2 linked regions of the Streptomyces venezuelae genome follow. The protein of the gene in region 1 interacts with the protein of each later gene in a pairwise test. Links are inferred from orthologs where the notes say so. Each region holds a gene or a part of one and is shown on either strand. Other genes may lie near its edges. The genes, in order: rlmN and ftsZ.

Region 1 (10,336 bases):
CGGCCGCACCGCAGAAGAAGAGCGCGGGCCGCGATCTCGGGGCAGCCATAGGAGTCGGTGTGGGACTCGGCGCGGTGATCATCGCGTCGCTGTTCATCGTGAAGGCCGTCTTCATCGGCGTCATAGCGGTCGCCGTCGTCGTCGGCCTCTGGGAGCTCACCTCCCGCCTGGAGGAGCGCAAGGGCATCAAGGCGCCCCTCGTGCCGCTCGCGGTGGGCGGCGCGGCGATGGTCGTCGCCGGGTACGTGCGCGGGACCGAGGGCGCGTGGGTCGCGATGGCGCTCACCGCACTCGCCGTCCTCGTCTGGCGCATGACGGAGCCGCCCGAGGGCTATCTGAAGGACGTCACGGCGGGGGTCTTCGCGGCCTTCTACGTCCCGTTCCTCGCGACCTTCGTGGCGCTGATGCTCACCGCGGACGACGGTCCGCAGCGGGTCCTGACGTTCCTGCTCCTGACCGTGGTCAGTGACACGGGGGCGTACGCGATCGGCTGGCGCTTCGGCAAGCACAAGCTGGCGCCGCGCATCAGCCCCGGCAAGACCCGGGAGGGCCTGGTCGGCGCGGTCACCTTCGCGATGGCCGCGGGCGCGCTGTGCCTGCACTTCCTCATCGACGACGGTGTGTGGTGGCAGGGCCTGGTGATCGGCTTCGCCGTCGCGGCGAGCGCGACGCTCGGCGACCTCGGCGAATCGATGATCAAGCGGGACCTCGGCATCAAGGACATGGGTACGCTGCTGCCGGGCCACGGCGGCATCATGGACCGCCTGGACTCCCTGCTGCCGACCGCACCGGTGGTGTGGTTGCTGCTCGTGGCGTTCGTGGGGCTCGGCTGATACGAGGCCTGACCTGCGTAGATGTGCGTGAGGGGTCCGTTGTCCACAGGGCGGCGGGCCCTTCGTCGTACGTCTGCGGCACTGGAAGGACCTGCCTGTGCCCGGGGAACTGCCAGTGGTTCGTCCGTGAAAGGCCCCCTACCTGATCGTTTGGCACTGGTAGGGAGGCCTCTTCGGGGGCGCTGGGCCGTCGCTGGGCGGTGGGACTTCACTGCTCATGCATGTGAGAGGCGTTGATGGACTACCTCGCCGCTCGCGGCGAGGAATTGTTCGGTGGCGATACGGTGCCGGTTCCAACGGCTGGTGAACTCGGCTTCGTCCACGATGCCTCGCCGCCAGTAGCTGCCGAGTTGCTGACCGGCCCTGTTCAGTTCCTGCAGCGCTGAGAGCAGGGCCCGGTCCTTCGAGAGGATTCGCAGCCGAGCCGATGCCAGCTGGTGAGCCGATACATCCCAGCTACTGACGCGGTCCACCATGTTGAGGACCCGCTCCTCCCAGACACGGTTATGGAAGTCTGAGGATGAGGCGGCTACCAGAGCGCATTGCTCCAAGAGCAGTTCCGAGATGCGAGCCCTGTGTTCAGCGCGCTTCACGAGGTGCTGCCCCAGTAGAGCGATCGCAGCACCAACAACGGTTGCGAGCAACGTCCCCCAAACGCCCATGGGGGCATTGTTCCCGCGCTGGCGCTCACTGCATAGCGAGCCCGGGTAGCTCGCGTGGAGAGTGAGTGCAGGGAACCTGGGTCTACCTGCACTCTCGCCTCCCCTGCGTTTCTACGCTGCCTGAGCCTCGTTGCCCTCGCTGGCGCTCTTGCAGAGGGTGTCGATTGCCCTTCGCGTCCGGGACTCGCTGCTCGGCATGAGGTGCGTGCAGACCCGCGGAGTGAAGCCGGGATCTGTGTGCCCGAGGTAGCTGTTGAGCGTCTTGATGTTCTCTCCAGCGTCCAAGAGCACAAAAGCGTAGAAGTGTCGAAGCGCGTGCATGCCGTGCTCGCGAGCCGAGGGCAGGGGGGCGCCGTCCTCCGGCTTGTCGATGGGGCCTGCCGTAGCAAGAGCTGGTTTCCACGGGCTGATGTCGAAGTTGCTCCGGTAGACGTGGTTGCCCTTCGGGCCCGAAAAGATGAGCCGCTTGGTGACGGGCGGGCCATCGGGCCTCTTCCACGGAAGCGTGACGTCCACGGGCGGATGGTGCTGCATGTGCTGAGTGAGTGCCTGAGCGACTGAATCGGGGAGCGGCACGTCACGCACCTTGTTGTTCTTGGGCTTCCCGAAGAGCGCCCTGCCCGTCACGACCTTGATCTGCAGCCCGTCGTGCAGCCAGCCCGTAAGGGACCCCACGGCGTCGACCGGCACACCGAAGACTTCGCCCTGCCGCGACGTGCCGTCCTTCCCTTGGTTGGACTCGCGGTCGAAGACGCGCGGGGTGGTCGCGATGGTGAACTTGGCGAGTGCGGCCCCGCCCTCGGTGAACTTGATCTCGGGGTCGGCGGTGAGGTTGCCGACGACGGTGACGGGGGTCTCTCCGAACGACATGGAATCTCCCTGGTCAATGGGTTAGAAGGGCGGACCGTCCCTGTAGCCGTGGGCGGCCCACGGGTCGGTGTGACGGCGCGGGTGCCAGCGGCGGCGCGGGAGCGGCAGCACGATCCAGCGGCGCTGTGCGTTCCAGCAGTGGCACGGTGCCAGTTGGTACCGGCGTATTCGCCGGTTTCGGGGTCGCCGGGGTCGTACTCCGTGCCGCCCGCGCCCGCGCCCTCGCAGTCGGGACAGTCGGGGCGCGGGGTGTCCGACAGGACGAGGGCGGGCCGGGGCCAAGCGGTGCGCTCGATGCGCAACCGGGCCATCAGCGTCCGTCCCGGGGAGGCAGGGTGAGCCGCTGAGCGGCGTTGTGCAGCTTGATGTTGAGTACGGAGGGGGCGTGGTCGGTGATGGAGAGCAGGGCGACCGCGGCGGCGACGATGACGTCGGCCAGTTCCCTGGGCGACGTCGTTGTGGCTGTGGGTCAGGCCCCTGCGGGGGTTCTGGCCGGTGGCACCGATGTACGCGGCGGCCACTTCCCCGGCCTCCTCGTTGACCTTGAGCAGGCGCATTGCGATCTCGTGTTCGTCACGGCCGTTGGCCGCGTCCAATGTGGCGGTGATGCGGGCCGTGACGGGCCACAGGGCGGCACTCATGCGGGGTTCTCCTAGGGGCGGTGCGGATGACGGCGAAGGTGTCGTTGGCCTGGTCGTAGTGGACGTGGACCGGGCCAGGGGCCTCATTGCGGGCCTGGGTGGCACGGTGCGCGGTGACCAGGAGGCGCGGGTGTCGCCGGCCGGGTAGGAGTCGAGCAGGACGGGGTGTCCCGCGGTGCACTCGCGGCAGGCCACGGCGCTACTCCTGGCCGTGGGTGCGGGTGTCGGCGGTCTGCGTGTGCTCGGGGCGGTGCGCGGGGCTGGCGTCCTCGTCGTGCCCGTCGATGACGGCGGCGAGGGCGAGAACGAGCAAAACGATCAGGGCCCAGAACCAGATGGGCCGCCGGACGGGGGCGACGGGGGTGATGCTGATCTCGTAGCGCGTGGGAGTGCTCTTTCCCAACAGCATGGTGAAGCCTCCGAGTTGTGACAGGGCGTGGGGTGCGGGCCGGTCGGCCTGCCAGCCCTTCGCCGCCGCAGATGTGCAGATGAAGGCCAGGAAGAGCGGCCGGAGTTGGCTCTGGGCGGCTGGGCTCGTCCGTAACGGCACGTGGGTCAGACCGGGGGGACCTAACGGGCTGTGGCTGACGAGTTCAGGGGCCTCGTGCCTGAAGCGCTCGTGGTGATCGCGAACGGGTAGTTGCTTTTGAGCCATTTAGAACCATTTGAGCCTGTTCTACAGCGCTGTAGATTTCGATTGGATCTCAAATGCGCAAAAGCGAAATGAACCGGGCTCCAGCTCTGGCGGGTACGCGCGCACTGGAGAGTTCTGCAACTTCCCTACATGGCAGCAGAATTGACGTGCCGTCGTCTTGCCTCGTTGAGGCGAGGTTGGCAAAGATTTGATCATGCTACGGTCCTTTGGTCCGAACACCCCGAGGAATCCCTAGCGTTATGAAGGCAGAGGTTACGAGTGATCAAGTCCCGTGTTTTCAAGGCAACTTGCTCGGCAGTCATGACTGGTGCGCTGCTGGCTGCGGTTGCCCCTGCGGCGTCTGCCTCAACTGCCAGGCAGGGCAAAATAAAGCCCGCCGCAGTTGCGGCAGTTGACGATGGTGGCGCTTACCTGGACCTCGCCTCGCAGGGATACACCTACGAAGAGGCTGTCGAGGCGTTCAAAGATTCCCCGGTCGTCACGGTGGTAAAGGGTGAGGTGCCGGAGGCTGACGCGACCGAGGTCGTGGCGCGTGGTGTCAGCCTTGGTTGGTACGTCTACGTGAAGCTGAGCAAGTCTCAGGCCAAGGCCGTCAATGCTGGGTCTGCGGCTACTGCAGCCGGTCTCATCGGCGCCATCACCGGAGGGATCGGCGGAGCCGTCGCCGCAGGCGTCTACGCCGCGGTTGTATCCATGGGCAACGAAAAGATCGACAAGTGCAAGAAGGGTGTAGAGTTCAAGTTCACCTACCTTGCCAAGTTCAAGGGCGCCAAGTGCTACTAAACGCCTAGGAGGGGAGCATGCGCACCCCATCAGCTATCGGAACGGCCGTCGCCGCATTCGCCTTCTTCTTCGTCCTGCTAATCGGTAGCGAATTTGTGGCAGATGACGGAAGCGTGGCTCAGTCGGCCCTATTCTATTTGGCTATTGCTGTACCGGGCGCCCTGTTGGTCTTCTGGGTTGCAACTAGAGGCCGAAGGTGATTCGCACCCCGAGGTGAAAGGCATGTTTCACCTCGGGGTAAAGCATCCTCTCGGACGTGCGGGTCCCAGGCTCTGCCTCATTTTCAGTTGTATGTGCAGGTGTCGTTCTCACTGCGTATGTCTGTGCTCCGTTATGGGTTCCGGATCAAAAGCCCGTGCGACGAAGCTCGTGTCCGTCCGATGGGCGTCTTAGGGAATTTGATCCCGATCTGTTGTCGGCTCAGGCGGCGTGGTCGATGACGTTGGGTGGCATCTCCCACCCCCACTCCCCGCGCGCGGCAGGCCTGGCGACGGAGCCTTTGCCCTGGGCGGCGTCGCGGCGCCGGGAGGTGAGGCAGAGCTGCTTCTCGTAGTCGGTGACCGCAGCGGGGTGAGCATGAAGGCACTTTCAGGCCTGTGACCTGTGGGCCGTGCGAGGAGGGCCCACAACGACCGATGACGGGCAGTGATGACCTACACCGATCTCCGTGAGCCAAGGTCAGCGATGTGGATCTGCGACACTGGAAGGACCATGCCTGTACCCGGAGAACTCACTTTCGTCGCGCCCCGCGGTGCCAAGAAGCCCCCGCGGCACCTCGCCGACCTCACGCCCGCCGAGCGCAAGGAAGCCGTCGCCGCCATCGGCGAGAAGCCGTTCCGTGCCAAGCAGCTCTCGCAGCACTACTTCGCGCGGTACGCGCACGACCCGGCCGAGTGGACCGACATCCCGGCCGGGGCGCGCGAGAAGCTGCGGGACGCGTTGCTGCCCGATCTGATGTCTGTGGTGCGGCACATCAGCTGTGACGACGACACGACGCGCAAGACGCTGTGGCGGCTGTTCGACGGGACGCTCGTCGAGTCCGTGCTCATGCGGTACCCGGACCGGGTCACCATGTGCATCAGCTCGCAGGCGGGCTGCGGCATGAACTGTCCGTTCTGCGCCACGGGGCAGGCCGGTCTCGACCGGAACCTGTCGACCGGCGAGATCGTGCATCAGATCGTCGACGGCATGCGGGCGCTGCGGGACGGCGAGATTCCGGGTGGGCCGGCACGGTTGTCCAACATCGTCTTCATGGGGATGGGCGAGCCGCTCGCCAACTACAAGCGGGTCGTCGGTGCCATTCGTGCGCTGACCGACCCGGAGCCCGACGGTCTCGGTCTTTCGCAGCGCGGTATCACCGTGTCGACGGTGGGGCTCGTGCCCGCCATCCACCGGTTCGCCGACGAGGGCTTCAAGTGCCGGCTCGCGATCTCGCTGCACGCGCCGGACGACGAGCTGCGCGACACCCTCGTACCGGTCAACACGCGGTGGAAGGTGCGGGAGGTGCTGGACGCCGGGTGGGAGTACGCCGCGAAGTCCGGGCGCCGACTGTCCATCGAGTACGCGCTCATCCGTGACATCAACGACCACGCGTGGCGTGGTGACCGGCTCGGGCGGCTGCTCAAGGGCAAGCCCGTGCACGTCAACCTCATTCCGCTGAACCCGACGCCGGGGTCGAAGTGGACGGCCTCGCGGCCCGAGGACGAGAAGGCGTTCGTGGAGGCCATCGCCGCCCACGGTGTGCCCGTCACGATTCGGGACACCCGTGGTCAGGAGATCGACGGGGCGTGCGGCCAGCTGGCGGCGGCCGAGCGGTAGGTCGAGAGGTAGTCTGGCGGGCGTACCGCTGCGTACGAGTACACACATCTGCATATTCCGACAGGGGAGCGCCACAGCGCTGAGAGTGCGGTCACTTGGACAGGTGGGCCGCAGACCCTCTGAACCTCGCCCAGGTCATTCTGGGTAGGAAGTTCGGGCATCACTCAAGCTGTAGCGCCCTGCCCGCGTGCCGTCGGTGCGCGGGCGGGGCCGCGTCTTCTCCTGGTCACCCAGGAGGAAAGTCAGTGAGCACCACCAAGTCAGGGAGCACCAAGAAGGTCACGTTCACCGCCGTGGCGGTGGGCATCGGGCTCGTCGCCGTCTCCGCGTGCGGCAGCTCCGGGGGCGGGTCCGGGACGTCCGATTCCAAGAGTGTGACGCTGGTCAGTCACGACTCCTTCAATGTCTCCAAGGACGTGTTGAAGGACTTCGAGAAGCGGTCCGGGTACAAGGTCAAGGTCCTCAAGGACGGTGACGCCGGCGCTGCCGTGAACAAGGCGATCCTGTCCAAGGACAACCCTCAGGGCGATGTCTTCTTCGGCGTCGACAACACGCTCCTCTCCCGGGCGCTCGACAACGGGCTCTTCCAGGCTCACGAGGTCAAGGGCTCGGAGAAGATCAAGGCCGAGTTCCGGGTCGATGAGGGCAAGCACCGGGTCACGCCCGTCGACAGCGGTGACATCTGCGTCAACTATGACAAGAAGTACTTCGCCGACAAGAAGCTCGCGCCCCCGAAGTCCTTCGCCGATCTGACCAAGCCCGCGTACAAGAACCTGCTCGTCACCGAGAACGCCTCGACCTCGTCGCCCGGCCTCGGCTTCCTGCTCGGCACCGCCGCCGCGTACGGGGACGACGGCTGGGCCGGCTACTGGAAGAAGCTCAAGGCCAACGGCGTCAAGGTCGTCGACGGCTGGGAGCAGGCGTACAACGAGGAGTTCTCCGGGTCCGCCGGTGGCAAGAAGGCCAAGGGCGACCGGCCGCTCGTGGTGTCGTACGCCTCCTCGCCGCCCGTCGAGGTGCTGTACGGCGAGCCGCAGCCCAAGCAGGCGCCGACCGGCGTCGCCACCGGCACCTGCTTCCGCCAGGTCGAGTACGCGGGCCTGCTCAGCAACGCGGGCAACGAGAAGGGCGGCAAGGCGCTCCTCGACTTCCTGGCGAGCCAGGAGTTCCAGGAGGACATGCCGCTCAACATGTTCGTGAACCCGGTGCGCGAGGGCACCAAGCTGCCGAAGCTGTTCACCGAGCACGGCGTGACGGTCGACGACCCGCAGACCATGGACCCGAAGAAGATCGCCGACAACCGCGAGCCGTGGATCAAGTCGTGGACCTCGCTCGTACTGAAGTAGCGAAACCGGGCCCACGCGCGGGGTCCCGGCGCGGGAGCGCGACGCGGCTCGGTCTGATGGCCGTGCCCGTCGCGTTCTTCGGACTCTTCTTCGCCTATCCCGTCACGGCGATCGTCGCGCGCGGGCTGCACGTCGACGGCGTGTGGCGGTTCGGGCGGATCACGGACGTCCTCGGGCAGTCCGACATCCGGCAGGTGCTGTGGTTCACCACCTGGCAGGCGCTCGCGTCGACGGCGCTCACGCTCCTGATCGCGCTCCCCGGCGCGTACGTCTTCGCGCGCTTCGACTTCCCCGGCAAGCGGGTGCTGCGGGCCGTCGTCACCGTGCCGTTCGTGCTTCCGACCGTCGTCGTCGGCACGGCGTTCCTCGCGCTGATCGGGCGGGGCGGGCTCTTCGACGAGCTGTGGGGCGTACGCCTGGACACCACGGTGTGGGCGATCCTGCTCGCGCACGTCTTCTTCAACTACGCGGTCGTCGTACGGACCGTCGGCGGCCTCTGGTCGCAGCTTGACCCGCGCCAGGAGGAGGCCGCGCGGATGCTCGGCGCCTCCCGGTGGGCCGCGTGGCGGACGGTGACGCTGCCCGCGCTCGCGCCCGCCGTCGCGGCCGCCGCGCTCATGGTCTTCCTCTTCACCTTCACCTCCTTCGGCGTGGTGCAGATCCTCGGCGGACCCGCGTACTCGACGCTCGAAGTGGAGATCTACCGGCAGACCGCGCAACTCCTCGACCTGCCGACGGCCGCCGTCCTGACTCTCGTGCAGTTCGCCGCGGTCGGCCTGATCCTGGCGATCCACGCGTGGACGGTGCGGCGGCGCGAGAGCGCGCTGAAGCTCGTCGACGCCTCCGCGGTGGCACGCAGGCCGCGCGGCGCCGGGCAGTGGACGTTGCTCGCGTTCGTCATGGTGACGGTCGTGCTGCTGATCCTGTTGCCGCTCGGCGTGCTGGTGCAGCGGTCCTTCGACGGTCCCGAAGGCTTCGGGGTCGCGTACTACAAGGAGCTGACCTCGGCGGACGGCGGCGCCTTCCTCGTGCCGCCGATCGAGGCCATCGGTAATTCGCTGCAATACGCGGTGGTCGCCACGGGCATCACCGTGCTGATCGGGGGGCTCGCGGCCGCCGCCCTCACCCGGCGCGCGGGGCGTCTCGTGCGCGGGTTCGACGCGCTGCTCATGCTGCCGCTCGGCGTCTCCGCGGTGACGGTGGGCTTCGGGTTCCTGATCACGCTCGACAAGCCGCCGCTGGACCTGAGGTCCTCCTGGATCCTGGTGCCGCTCGCCCAGGCCCTGGTCGGGGTGCCGTTCGTCGTACGCACCATGCTGCCCGTCCTGCGCGCGGTGGACGGCAGGCTACGCGAGGCGGCGGCCGTGCTCGGGGCTTCGCCGCTGCGGGCGTGGCGCGAGGTCGACCTGCCGATGGTGTGGCGGGCACTGCTGATCGCCGCCGGGTTCGCCTTCGCCGTCTCGCTCGGCGAGTTCGGCGCGACGGTCTTCATCGCACGCCCCGACAACCCGACGCTGCCGGTCGCCGTGGCCCGCCTGCTCGGACGCGCGGGCGACCTCAACTACGGCCAGGCGATGGCCCTCTCGACGATTCTCATGGTGGTGTGCGCGGTGTCCCTGATGATGTTGGAACGCGTCCGGACCGGGCGCACCACGGGGGAGTTCTGATGACGGACGCGCTGCTGAGCCTGCGGGACGCGACGGTACGGTTCGGGGCGCGGGCCGCGCTCGACGCCGTGGACCTCGATGTCGCCGAGCATGAGATCGTCTGTGTGCTGGGGCCGAGCGGCAGCGGCAAGTCGACGCTGCTGCGGGTGGTCGCCGGGCTCCAGGGACTCGATTCGGGGCGGGTCGTCCTCGGGGGGCGCGACCAGCGCGGGGTGCCCGCGCACAAGCGGGGCGTCGGCCTCATGTTCCAGGACCACCAGCTCTTCCCGCAGCGGGACGTGGCGGGCAACGTCGCGTTCGGGCTGCGCATGCACGGTGCGTCGCGCGGCGAACAGGCCGACCGGGTCGCCGAGTTGCTGGACCTCGTCGGCCTCCCGAAGGCGCAGCGGCGTGCGGTGGCGGCGCTCTCCGGTGGTGAGCAGCAGCGCGTGGCGCTGGCGCGGGCACTCGCGCCACGCCCCCGGCTGCTGATGCTCGACGAGCCGCTCGGCCAGCTCGACCGTTCGCTGCGGGAGCGTCTCGTCGTCGAACTCCGTGAGCTCTTCGACGAGTTGGGCACGACCGTCCTCGCCGTCACGCACGACCAGGGTGAGGCCTTCGCGCTCGCCGACCGCGTCGTCGTCATGCGGGACGGGCGGATCGCCCAGTCCGGCACGCCGTTGGAGGTGTGGCAGCACCCTGTCGACGAGTTCGTGGCGCGATTCCTCGGCTTCGACAACGTGGTGCGGGCGACCGTGGCGGGAGGGGCCGCCGACACGGTGTGGGGCAAGATCCCGGTCCCTGAGGGCACCTCGGCCGGACCGTGCAAGGTTTTGGTGCGGCCGGCCGGGGTGCGGCTCGTCTCCGCCGAGGAGGGGCTGCCGTGCCTTGTCACGGCACGCACCTTCCGGGGTACGCACGTCGCCGTTCACCTCCAGCCCACCGACGGGCCCCGTCTGGAGGCGGCTTGCGCGCTGCGCAGGGCGCCGGCGGTGGGGGAGACGGTGGGTGTCGGATTCGACGCTGAGGATGTGGTGGTACTCGGCTGAGTGCCCTCTCCGGTGCTCGGCCGGTCGGCTGTG
Region 2 (10,381 bases), 4.0 Mb from region 1 along the record:
GAGGTCATCGACGCCTGGTACGACTCGGGCTCGATGCCGTTCGCGCAGTGGGGCTACCCGCACAAGAACAAGGAGCTCTTCGAGAGCCGCTACCCCGCGCAGTTCATCTCGGAGGCCATCGACCAGACCCGCGGCTGGTTCTACACGCTGATGGCCGTCGGCACCCTGGTCTTCGACAAGTCGTCCTACGAGAACGTGGTCTGCCTCGGTCACATCCTCGCCGAGGACGGCCGCAAGATGTCCAAGCACCTGGGCAACACCCTGGACCCGGTCCCGCTCATGGACCAGCACGGCGCCGACGCGGTCCGCTGGTTCATGGCGGCCGGCGGCTCCCCCTGGGCGGCCCGCCGCGTGGGCCACGGCACCATCCAGGAGGTCGTCCGCAAGACCCTCCTCACGTACTGGAACACGGTCGCCTTCCAGGCGCTGTACGCCCGTACATCGAAGTGGGCCCCCAGCGAAGCCGACCCGGCGCCCGCCGACCGCCCGCTCCTGGACCGCTGGCTGCTCAGCGAGCTGCACGCGCTCACCGACCAGGTCACCCAGGCACTGGAGAGCTACGACACCCAGCGCGCGGGCAAGCTCCTGTCCGTCTTCGTCGACAACCTCTCGAACTGGTACGTCCGCCGCTCCCGCCGCCGCTTCTGGCAGGGCGACAAGGCGGCCCTGCGCACCCTGCACGAGGTCGTCGAGACGGTCACTCGCCTGATGGCCCCGCTGACCCCGTTCATCAGTGAGCGTGTCTGGCAGGACCTGATCGTGCCGGTGACGCCCGACGCCCCGGAGTCGGTGCACCTGTCCACCTGGCCGGAGGCGGACCTCTCCGCCATCGACCCGGACCTGTCCCAGCAGATGGTTCTCGTACGCCGACTCGTCGAGCTCGGCCGCGCCACGCGCGCCGAGTCGGGCGTCAAGACCCGCCAGCCGCTGTCCCGCGCGCTGATCGCGGCGACGGGCTTCGACTCCCTCAACCCGGAGCTGCACGCCCAGATCACCGAGGAGCTCAACGTCTCCTCGCTGGCGTCGCTCTCCGAGGTCGGCGGTTCACTGGTCGACACCACGGCCAAGGCGAACTTCCGGGCGCTCGGCAAGCGGTTCGGCAAGGGCGTGCAGGCGGTCGCCAAGGCCGTCGCCGAGGCGGACGCCGCCGCGCTGTCCCTCGCCCTGCGCGAGGGCACGGCCTCCGTGGAGGTCGACGGCGAGACGGTGACGCTGGCCCCGGACGAGGTCATCATCACGGAGACCCCCCGCGAGGGCTGGTCGGTGGCGTCCGAGTCCGGCGCCACGGTCGCCCTCGACCTGGAGATCACCGAGGAGCTGCGCCGGGCAGGACTGGCCCGCGACGCGATCCGCCTGATCCAGGAGGCCCGCAAGAACAGCGGCCTGGACGTCGCGGACCGGATCGCCCTGCGCTGGACCTCGACGGACGAGGCGGTGTCCACGGCCCTGGCCGAGCACGCCGGGCTGATCGCGGACGAGGTCCTCGCGACAGACTTCGCCGAAGGCGAGGCGGCGGACGACTCCTACGGAGCGCCGTTCACGGACGACTCCCTGAAGCTGACCTTCCGCCTCCGCAAGGCGTAAGCACCCGCACGAAGGCCCGGTCCCGCCGATGATCTCGGCGGGACCGGGCCTTTTGCGCATTCCGGCCCAGGGCGGGCGCACAAAAGGGCCGGGCCCCCAGAAACTCTGGGGGCCCGGCCCTGAACGCTGCCGACGCCTAGGGCGTGGTCACGCCCGTCAGTTGTCGTCCTCGTCGATGAGGAAGCCACGCATCGGCGACGGAGCCTGCTGCATCGGGGCGGGGCCCTGCGGCCGCACCGGCGCCATCGGCTGGGTCATCGCGGGAGACATCTGCTGCTGGCCGCCGTAGGACGGGCCGCCGTTGGGCTGGTTGTTGCCGCCCATCGACTGGTTGCCGCCGTAGGACGGGGCACCCGCACCGGCCGGAGCCATCGACGGCGCCGGGGACGGCGGCAGCGAGGCGGCGGCCGGAGTGCGCGGCGGGGCCAGCGAGTCGTCGGCCTGGGTCTCCAGCTGACGCAGCTGCGACTCCAGGTACGACTTCAGACGCGTGCGGTACTCGCGCTCGAAGCCGCGCAGGTCCTCGACCTTGCGCTCCAGCGTGGCGCGAGCGGACTCCAGGGAGCCCATCGCGACGCGGTGCTTCTCCTGTGCGTCCCGCTCCAGGGCGTCGGCCTTGGCACGGGCGTCACGCTCGAGGCCTTCGGCGCGCGAACGGGCCTCGCCGACGATCTTGTTGGCCTCGGAACGGGCCTCCGCGATCGCCTGGTCCGCGGTCTGCTGCGCGAGGGAGAGCACACGGGCGGCGCTGTCGCCGCCGGGGCCCTGACCGGGCTGCGGCATCTGCGGGCCGTGACCGCCCATCGGACCGCCCATGGGGCCGCCCATCGGACCCTGGCCCATCGGGCCCGGACCCTGCGGGCCGCCCTGCGGACCGTGTCCACTGGGGCCTGCGGGCAGCTGCGGAGCGCCACCGGGCAGCTGCGGCGGGCCGCCCATGGGGCCACCCATCTGCTGCTGCGGCGGGACCGGCTGCGGACCCGATATTGCGGCGGGCACGGGGGCACCGGGACCGCGCTGGTCCTGGGGGCCGGGGCCGTCGGGGCCCTTGCGCATCCCGCCCTGCTGCTGGTTCTGCGCGGCGGCACGGGTGGCCGCGGCGAGCTTGGCACGCAGGTCCTCGTTCTCACGGAGGAGCCGCGTCAGTTCGGCTTCGACCTCATCGAGGAAGGCATCGACCTCGTCCTCGTCATAGCCTTCTCGGAGGCGGACGGTCGTGAACTGTTTGTTCCGCACGTCCTCGGGGGTCAACGGCATCTCTTCACCTCAACGTAGTCGTCGGCATTCGGCAAGACCGTATTAGACATCGCACTCATCACAGCTGACTCACGATGTGGATCAGGATGTAGACGATGATCATCAGTACGAAGAAGGACAGGTCGAGCGCCACGCCCCCGAGACGCAGCGGCGGAATGAACCGCCGCAGGAGCTTGAGCGGTGGATCAGTGACAGTGTAGGTGGCCTCCAGAACGACCACCATCGGCTTGCCGGGTTGCCATGAGCGGGCGAACTGGAAGACGTAGTCCATGACCAGCCGGAAGATCAGCACGATGAGGAAGCACATCAGCGCGATGTAAAGCACCTGCACGACCACGCTCATGTTCGCGGTTCCCTCTCCCCTGTTACTCGTACTTCGTCGATCCGGTACTGCGGTTACGGCAACTACTGCATCACTGCGTCTCAGCTCTGGTTGAAGAACCCGCCCTCTGCGATGCGAGCCTTGTCCTCCGCCGTTACATCGACGTTAGCAGGCGACAACAGGAACACCTTCTGCGTCACTCGTTCAATGCTGCCATGCAGGCCGAAGACCAAACCGGCCGCAAAGTCGACAAGTCGCTTCGCATCCGTGTCGTCCATCTCCGTCAGATTCATGATCACCGGAGTGCCTTCACGGAAGTGTTCCCCGATGGTACGGGCCTCGTTGTAGGTCCGGGGGTGCAATGTGGTGATGCGGTAGGGCTCCCGCTCGGACACGACCTTGGGCATGATCACCGGTGCGTTCTTCTCCAGGCTCTGGCGTTCAGGTGTGATGGATGCCACGGGGGCGATTCGTGCCGGACGTCCGGATTCCGCGGCTGGCGAAGCGGAATGGGCCGCCGGCTCGCGCGGGGCGGGCGGCTGCACCACTCGCACCGATTCGTCCCTTTGTGACTGGTGGGACTGGTGCGACTGATGCGCTGGTTCGTGCCTCCTGCGGTCACGCTCCGGCTCCGGCTCGGGTTCGAACTCGTCATCGGGGTCGAACCCCGGACCGTCGTACCCATCGTCCTCCACGAGGCCGAGGTAGACCGCCATCTTGCGCATCGCGCCGGCCATGCTCTGAGTCCTCCGCTCTGTGGTGGATCGGCTGTCGTCACCAACTGCTCGCGATCCACGAGGTATCCCCGCCCAACAGCGAGAATGACCATATTTTCTGCTGTGGTCCGACTTCTTGGCGACGTTACCCGAGCCCGGCTCGGACTCCGAGTACCGCCGTTCCGACGCGCACATGTGTCGCCCCGGCCGCAACAGCCTGTTCGAGGTCCGCACTCATCCCTGCCGACACCATGTTCGCAGCAGGATGAGCCGCGCGCATGAGGGTTGAGAATTCCATCAACCGCTCGAACGCCGCCTGTTGCCGGCCCGCGTACGGTCCGGTGAGCGGGGCGACGGTCATCAGACCGTCGAGCCGCAGCCCCGGCGCCCCCGCCACGAGACCGGCCAACTCTTCGATTCCGCCCGGCCCGACGCCCCCGCGCTCGCCCCGGCCGTTCTCCTCCGCGTCGAGCGCGACCTGGATCAGACAGCCGAGCTCGCGCTCCGCGCGCACCGCGGCCGTCGAGAGAGCTGTGACGAGCTTGGGACGATCGACGGACTGCACCAGATCGGCATAACCGACCACGGAACGGACCTTATTGGTCTGCAACTGACCGACGAAGTGCCAGGTGAGAGGGAGGTCCGCGCACTCCGCCGCCTTCGGCGCCGCGTCCTGGTCGCGGTTCTCCGCGACGTGCCGCACACCGAGTTCGGACAGGATCCGCACATCGCTCGCCGGATAGGTCTTCGTGACCACGATCAGGGTCACTTCCTCGCGCTTGCGTCCGGCCGCGGCGCACGCCGCGGTGATGCGCTCCTCGACCTGCGCGAGATTCGCCGCGAGTTGGGTCTTCCGCTCCGTCATGCGCTATCAGTCCAGCCAGACATAGCCCGCGAGACGACCGGTGGTCCGGTCGCGGCGGTACGAGAAATGGTCACCGGATTCCAGGGTGCACACCGGCGACTGCGCCCGGTCGCACACCCCGAGCCGCACCAGCTGGGCGTGCACCCCGGCGGTCACGTCGACCGCGGGCGTGCCCCAACTCGTCTCGGCGTACGCCGCGGGCTCGATCGCGGCGGCGTCGGCGCGCATCGCCTCCGGCACTTCGTAACAGCGCCCGCAGACCGCGGGACCAGTGCGGGCGACGATGCGGCCGGGCTCCGCGCCGAGTCCCACCATGGCCTCGACGGCGGCGGGAACGACGCCCGCCAGCATGCCGGGACGGCCCGCGTGCGCCGCGGCCACCACCCCGGCGACCGGGTCGGCGAGCAGGACCGGCGTGCAGTCGGCGGTGAGGACGGCGAGGGCGAGGCCCCTGCGGGCGGTCACCACCGCGTCGACGGCCGGGATCTCGGCGTCGGGGCCCCAGGGCCCGTCGACCACCGCGACATCGCGGCCGTGCACCTGGTTCATCCAGACGACGCGGGCCGGGTCGAGGTCGAGGGCCTTGGCGGCGAGCGTGCGGTTGGTGCGCACGGCCTCGGGGTCGTCGCCGACCGCGCCGCCCAGGTTGAGCTCTTCGTACGGAACGGCGCTCACCCCGCCCCACCTGTCGGTGAAGGCGAAGTGCGCGCCGCTCACGGTGCTGTGCTTGCTTATCACTTCAAGAAGTCCGGCACGTCCAGCTCTTCGGCCTGGCTGTCCTGGTAGGGACGGGCCGGCGGGACCTGCGGCGGGGCCACCGGCGCGGACGGGGTCTCGCTCACCGGGGCCGCCTCAGCGGGCTCCGGGGTGGCGGGCTCGTCGCGCGGGGTGACGGAGCCGAGTCCGCCGAAGGCCGGGCGGGACGATTCGGCAGGGCGGGCGGGCGTCGCGGGCTCTTCCCGCTTGGCCTGGCCGGACGATGCCGAGCCGAGGACGTTGTCACGCTTGGACGGTGGCTGTCCGCCGTCGAAGCCCGCCGCGATGACGGTGACCCTGACCTCGTCGCCGAGGGCGTCGTCGATGACGGCGCCGAAGATGATGTTGGCCTCTGGGTGCGCTGCCTCGCTGACCAGCTGGGCCGCTTCGTTGATCTCGAAGAGACCGAGGTCCGAGCCGCCGGAGATGGAGAGCAGCACACCGCGGGCGCCGTCGATGGACGCCTCCAGGAGCGGCGAGGAGATCGCCATCTCGGCCGCGGCCACCGCGCGGTCGTCGCCGCGGGCCGAGCCGATGCCCATGAGCGCCGAACCGGCCTCGGACATGACCGACTTGACGTCGGCGAAGTCGAGGTTGATCAGGCCGGGCGTGGTGATGAGGTCGGTGATGCCCTGGACACCGGAGAGCAGGACCTGGTCCGCCGACTTGAAGGCGTCGAGGACGGAGACCTGGCGGTCCGAGATGGACAGGAGCCGGTCGTTGGGGATGACGATGAGGGTGTCGACCTCTTCGCGCAGCTCCGCGATGCCGTCCTCGGCCTGGTTGGCGCGGCGGCGGCCCTCGAAGGTGAAGGGCCGGGTGACCACGCCGATGGTGAGGGCGCCCAGCGAGCGTGCGATGTTGGCGACGACAGGTGCGCCGCCGGTGCCGGTGCCGCCGCCTTCGCCGGCGGTGACGAAGACCATGTCGGCCCCCTTGAGGACCTCCTCGATCTCCTCGCGGTGGTCCTCTGCGGCCTTGCGGCCGACGGCCGGGTTGGCGCCGGCGCCGAGTCCGCGGGTGAGTTCACGGCCCACGTCGAGCTTGACGTCGGCGTCGCTCATCAACAGGGCTTGCGCGTCGGTGTTGATGGCGATGAACTCGACGCCCTTGAGACCGACCTCGATCATCCGGTTGATGGCATTGACACCACCGCCGCCGACACCGATGACTTTGATGACTGCGAGGTAGTTCTGCGGTGCTGCCACGTCGAAGGCCTCTCGCCTCGAGTTACGTGTCGCCGTTTCGCTCTGGCGCGATACGACGACTGATGCCGAATGGGACGGTCCGAACGCCGACCCGAACCCTAACGCTGAAGTTTAGGGTTACCAGTGTGTCTGTTCCTTGGACTCTTCCGAACAGGACACTAAGTCGACAAGTGGCGCACGTTCAACGAACACGCCGAACCTCCCGTTTTTCTTTTCACCCTATGTGATCAGCCGTAGCGCTGCCGAACCAGGGTGCTGGCCTGCGACGATACGCGTCAACTGCCCGACGATGCGGGGGCGGTGGGGACGCTCACGTCGAAGTGCCGTGCCTTGGGCGCCGCTTTCATGAGCGCGGTGAGGGTAGTGGCCTTGGACCGCCCCTTCTCGCCGCTGCCCCAGTCGACGGTCCGTCCGCCCTTCAACTCCAGCGAGATGGAGTCGTACGAACGGACCTTGATGTTCCGGGTATCGCGGGCGACCGCTTCGGGCAGGTCACCGGCGACCCGCACCGCCTCGCGCAGCAGCCGGTCGGTGCCGAAGCGGCGCAGGCTGGCCGCCGCGCTGTCCCGGTCCACCCTCAATTCGAGCTTCGGGACTCCCCCGGGCGCGCGTCCGACCGTGGCGAATCGCACTCCCTCGGCGTCCACTTCGACGAACTTTCCGCCCTTTTCGATGAGGAGAACCGGCTTGCGTTCCGTCACTTTGAGTCCGATTCCGTGCGGCCAGGAGCGGACGACGTCAACCGAGTCAATTCGGGGCAATTTTGAGCGCAGCCGGTCCTCGATCGCATCCGTGTCGACCGAAATCAGTGGTTCCCCGACGGGGGCGTCGGCCGCCTCGCGGACTTCTTCGGGCGTCAGGACGCGGGTTCCCGACGTCTTCACGTCCTCGAGACGCAGCCACTGCGAACCGTAGAGCGCCCAGACCGCCCCGGTGCCGAACAGCACGGCGAGCACCGAAACGATGATCACAGTGCGCGAACGCGGCAGCCGGAGGCGGCGGGTGCGCTGCGGGCGGGGCGGGCCGGACTTCTTCTGCTGCCGTTCGGCGGTGGTCGGTCCGGCCACGGTCCCCTGCCTTCTCACGCGTTGCGGCGTGACGCAATCGCCTCGTACACCATGCCGACGAGCAGTTCGTCGGCGTCCCTGCGGCCGAACTCCGAGGCCGCGCGGGACATCTCGTACAGCCGGTGCGGGTCGGCGAGCACGGGCAGCACGTTGCCCTGGACCCACTCGGGCGTCAGTTCCGCGTCGTCGACCAGCAGTCCGCCGCCGGCCTTGACCACCGGCTGGGCGTTGAGCCGCTGTTCGCCGTTGCCGATCGGCAGCGGGACGTAGGCGGCGGGGAGCCCGACGGCGGAGAGTTCGGCCACGGTCATCGCGCCCGCGCGGCAGAGCATCATGTCGGCCGCGGCGTACGCGAGGTCCATCCGGTCCACGTACGGTACCGGGATGTAGGGGGGCATCCCCGGCATCTGGTGCACTTGCGGCAATTCGTTCTTCGGGCCGACCGCGTGCAGGATCTGGATGCCCGCGCGCTGGAGGACCGGAGCGACCTGCTGGACGACCTCGTTGAGCCGCCGGGCGCCCTGCGAGCCGCCGGAGACGAGCAGCGTCGGCAGGTTGGGGTCGAGGCCGAAGGCGGCGCGCGCCTCGGGACGGACCCGGGCCCGGTCCAGCGTCGCGATGGTGTGCCGCAACGGGATGCCGATGTATCGGGAGTTGCGCAGCTTGCTGTCAGGGGTGGCGACGGCCACCCCGTGCGCGTACCGCGAACCGATCTTGTTGGCGAGGCCGGGGCGCGCGTTGGCCTCGTGCACGACGATCGGTGTCCCGGTCCGCTTGGCCGCGAGGTAGCCGGGCAGGGCCACGTAGCCGCCGAAGCCGACGACGCAGTCCGCCTTGGTGCGCTCCAGGATCTGCTCGGCCGCCTTGATGGTGCCGCGCAGCCGCCCCGGGACGGTGATCAGTTCAGGGGTGGGCTTGCGCGGCAGCGGTACGGCCGGGATCAGCGCGAGTTCGTAGCCCCGCTCGGGTACGAGTCGGGTCTCGAGTCCACGCTCCGTGCCCAGGGCCGTGATGCCCACGGTCGGGTCCTGCCTCCGCAGGGCGTCCGCGAGGGCGAGCGCGGGCTCGATGTGGCCGGCGGTCCCCCCACCGGCGAGTACGACATGCACCGAAATTCACCGCTCTCCGGACGAACGCGCCTTGACGCGCCGTCGCATCGTGTTCCATCTCACCCGAGGTTGCCGCATGGCCAGGGCCGCCTTCGCCGCCGGGTCCGATCGCGCGAAGGCGATGAGGAGTCCGATGGCGAACATGGTCGGCAGCAGGGCCGAACCCCCGTAGGAGAACAGCGGGAGCGGGACACCGGCGATCGGCAGCAGACCGAGCACCGCACCGACGTTGATCACGGCCTGCGCCGTGATCCAGGTGGTCACGCCTCCCGCGGCATACCGTACGAAGGGGTCCTCCGTGCGTCCGGCCACGCGGATACCCGCATAGCCTAGAGCCGCGAACAGGGCGAGCACCGACAGTGTCCCTGCCAGGCCGAGTTCCTCCCCGGTGATGGCGAAGATGAAGTCGGTGTGCGGTTCCGGCAGTTGACCCCATTTTTCCACACTCGCGCCGAGTCCGGAACCGAAGAATCCGCCGGAGGCGAGGGCATAGATGCCGTGCACGGCCTGCCAGCACTGGTCGCCGGGGCCCGGATCCGTCGCGCCGATGCAGGCGAGCCTGGCCATGCGGTTGGGGCTGGTCTTGATGAGGATCACACCGAGGACCGCCGCGATGCTGAGCACCCCCGCGAAGAGCCGGGTGGGCGCTCCGGCCAGCCAGAGCAGTCCGAAGAGGATCGCGGTGAGAATGATCGCCGTGCCCATGTCGCCGCCGAGCATGATGAGTCCGAGCAGCATGAAGGCGACGGGGACGAGCGGCACGAGCATGTGCTTCCACTGGGCGAGGAGCCGCTTGTCGTGCTTGCGCGCGAGCAGGTCGGCGCCCCACAGGACCAGGGCGAGCTTGCCGAACTCACTGGGCTGGAGCTGGAACGGGCCGCCCAGGTAGATCCAGTTCTGGTTGCCGTTGACGCTGCGCCCTATCCCCGGGATCTGTACGAGGGCCATCAGGAAGACGGTCACCGCGAGGATCGGGTAGGCGAGCGCCCGGTGCAGTTTGATCGGCATCCGCATGGCGACCAGGAGCAGGATCGTGCCGAGCACGGCCGCCACGAACTGCTTGCGGAAGAAGTACGAGGCGGGCAGGTTGAGCTGCAGCGCCTGGATCATCGAGGCCGAGTAGACCATCACGAGGCCCAGGACGGTGATCAGCAGGCTGCTGCCGAAAATCAGGTAGTACGCCGTGAGCGGCCTGTCCCAGGCCTTGCGGACCCTGTTGTAGAGCCGCCTGGGCCCGCTCTCGCCCGGAGGCTGGGAGGCTCCTCTGGCGCGTACCGGAGCCGGTCGCCTCGCGACCCGCACGGAAGACCTGGCCACGTTCCCCTCCCAAGGGTGTGCCCGGCGCCCCGCCGGGCGGAAAGCCCGGTCAGGCGCTCGTGGAGCCGAGCTCGCGGACGGCGTCCGCGAACGCTTCACCACGCTTGTTGTAGTTGGTGAACATGTCCATCGACGCACAGGCCGGAGCCATCAGCACGGTGTCCCCCGGCTGGGCGAGTT

Evidence for each region.
Region 2: the proteins of rlmN (region 1) and ftsZ interact in binary tests that used the Escherichia coli proteins (3 or more experiments, as listed by UniProt). The link is inferred for Streptomyces venezuelae from one-to-one orthologs.

The regions. Positions count from the first base shown.
Region 1 is NZ_CP029193.1:5,987,938-5,998,273, forward strand. The notes cover bases 4,335-7,208. They hold rlmN (23S rRNA (adenine(2503)-C(2))-methyltransferase RlmN), read left to right. Parts: upstream 4,335-5,155; coding sequence 5,156-6,262; downstream 6,263-7,208. Other genes in these bases: DEJ47_RS27850 (hypothetical protein), read left to right, coding at 4,335-4,444; DEJ47_RS27860 (thiamine ABC transporter substrate binding subunit), read left to right, coding at 6,508-7,208. In the rest of the region: DEJ47_RS27825 (phosphatidate cytidylyltransferase), read left to right, coding at 1-833; DEJ47_RS36595 (hypothetical protein), read left to right, coding at 1,070-1,219; DEJ47_RS27830 (single-stranded DNA-binding protein), read right to left, coding at 1,607-2,365; DEJ47_RS27845 (hypothetical protein), read right to left, coding at 3,206-3,556; more of DEJ47_RS27850, read left to right, coding at 3,962-4,334; more of DEJ47_RS27860, read left to right, coding at 7,209-7,608; DEJ47_RS27865 (ABC transporter permease), read left to right, coding at 7,584-9,275; DEJ47_RS27870 (ABC transporter ATP-binding protein), read left to right, coding at 9,275-10,303.
Region 2 is NZ_CP029193.1:2,036,259-2,046,639, forward strand. Bases 4,594-7,512 are described here. They hold ftsZ (cell division protein FtsZ), read right to left. Parts: upstream 6,709-7,512; coding sequence 5,479-6,708; downstream 4,594-5,478. Other genes in these bases: DEJ47_RS09465 (YggS family pyridoxal phosphate-dependent enzyme), read right to left, coding at 4,594-4,744; pgeF (peptidoglycan editing factor PgeF), read right to left, coding at 4,751-5,461; DEJ47_RS09485 (cell division protein FtsQ/DivIB), read right to left, coding at 6,984-7,512. Outside these bases: ileS (isoleucine--tRNA ligase), read left to right, coding at 1-1,584; DEJ47_RS09450 (DivIVA domain-containing protein), read right to left, coding at 1,741-2,841; DEJ47_RS09455 (YggT family protein), read right to left, coding at 2,900-3,184; DEJ47_RS09460 (cell division protein SepF), read right to left, coding at 3,265-3,900; more of DEJ47_RS09465, read right to left, coding at 4,025-4,593; more of DEJ47_RS09485, read right to left, coding at 7,513-7,775; murG (undecaprenyldiphospho-muramoylpentapeptide beta-N-acetylglucosaminyltransferase), read right to left, coding at 7,790-8,884; putative lipid II flippase FtsW, read right to left, coding at 8,891-10,186; murD (UDP-N-acetylmuramoyl-L-alanine--D-glutamate ligase), read right to left, coding at 10,251-10,381. UniProt on the Escherichia coli protein: Essential cell division protein that forms a contractile ring structure (Z ring) at the future cell division site. The regulation of the ring assembly controls the timing and the location of cell division.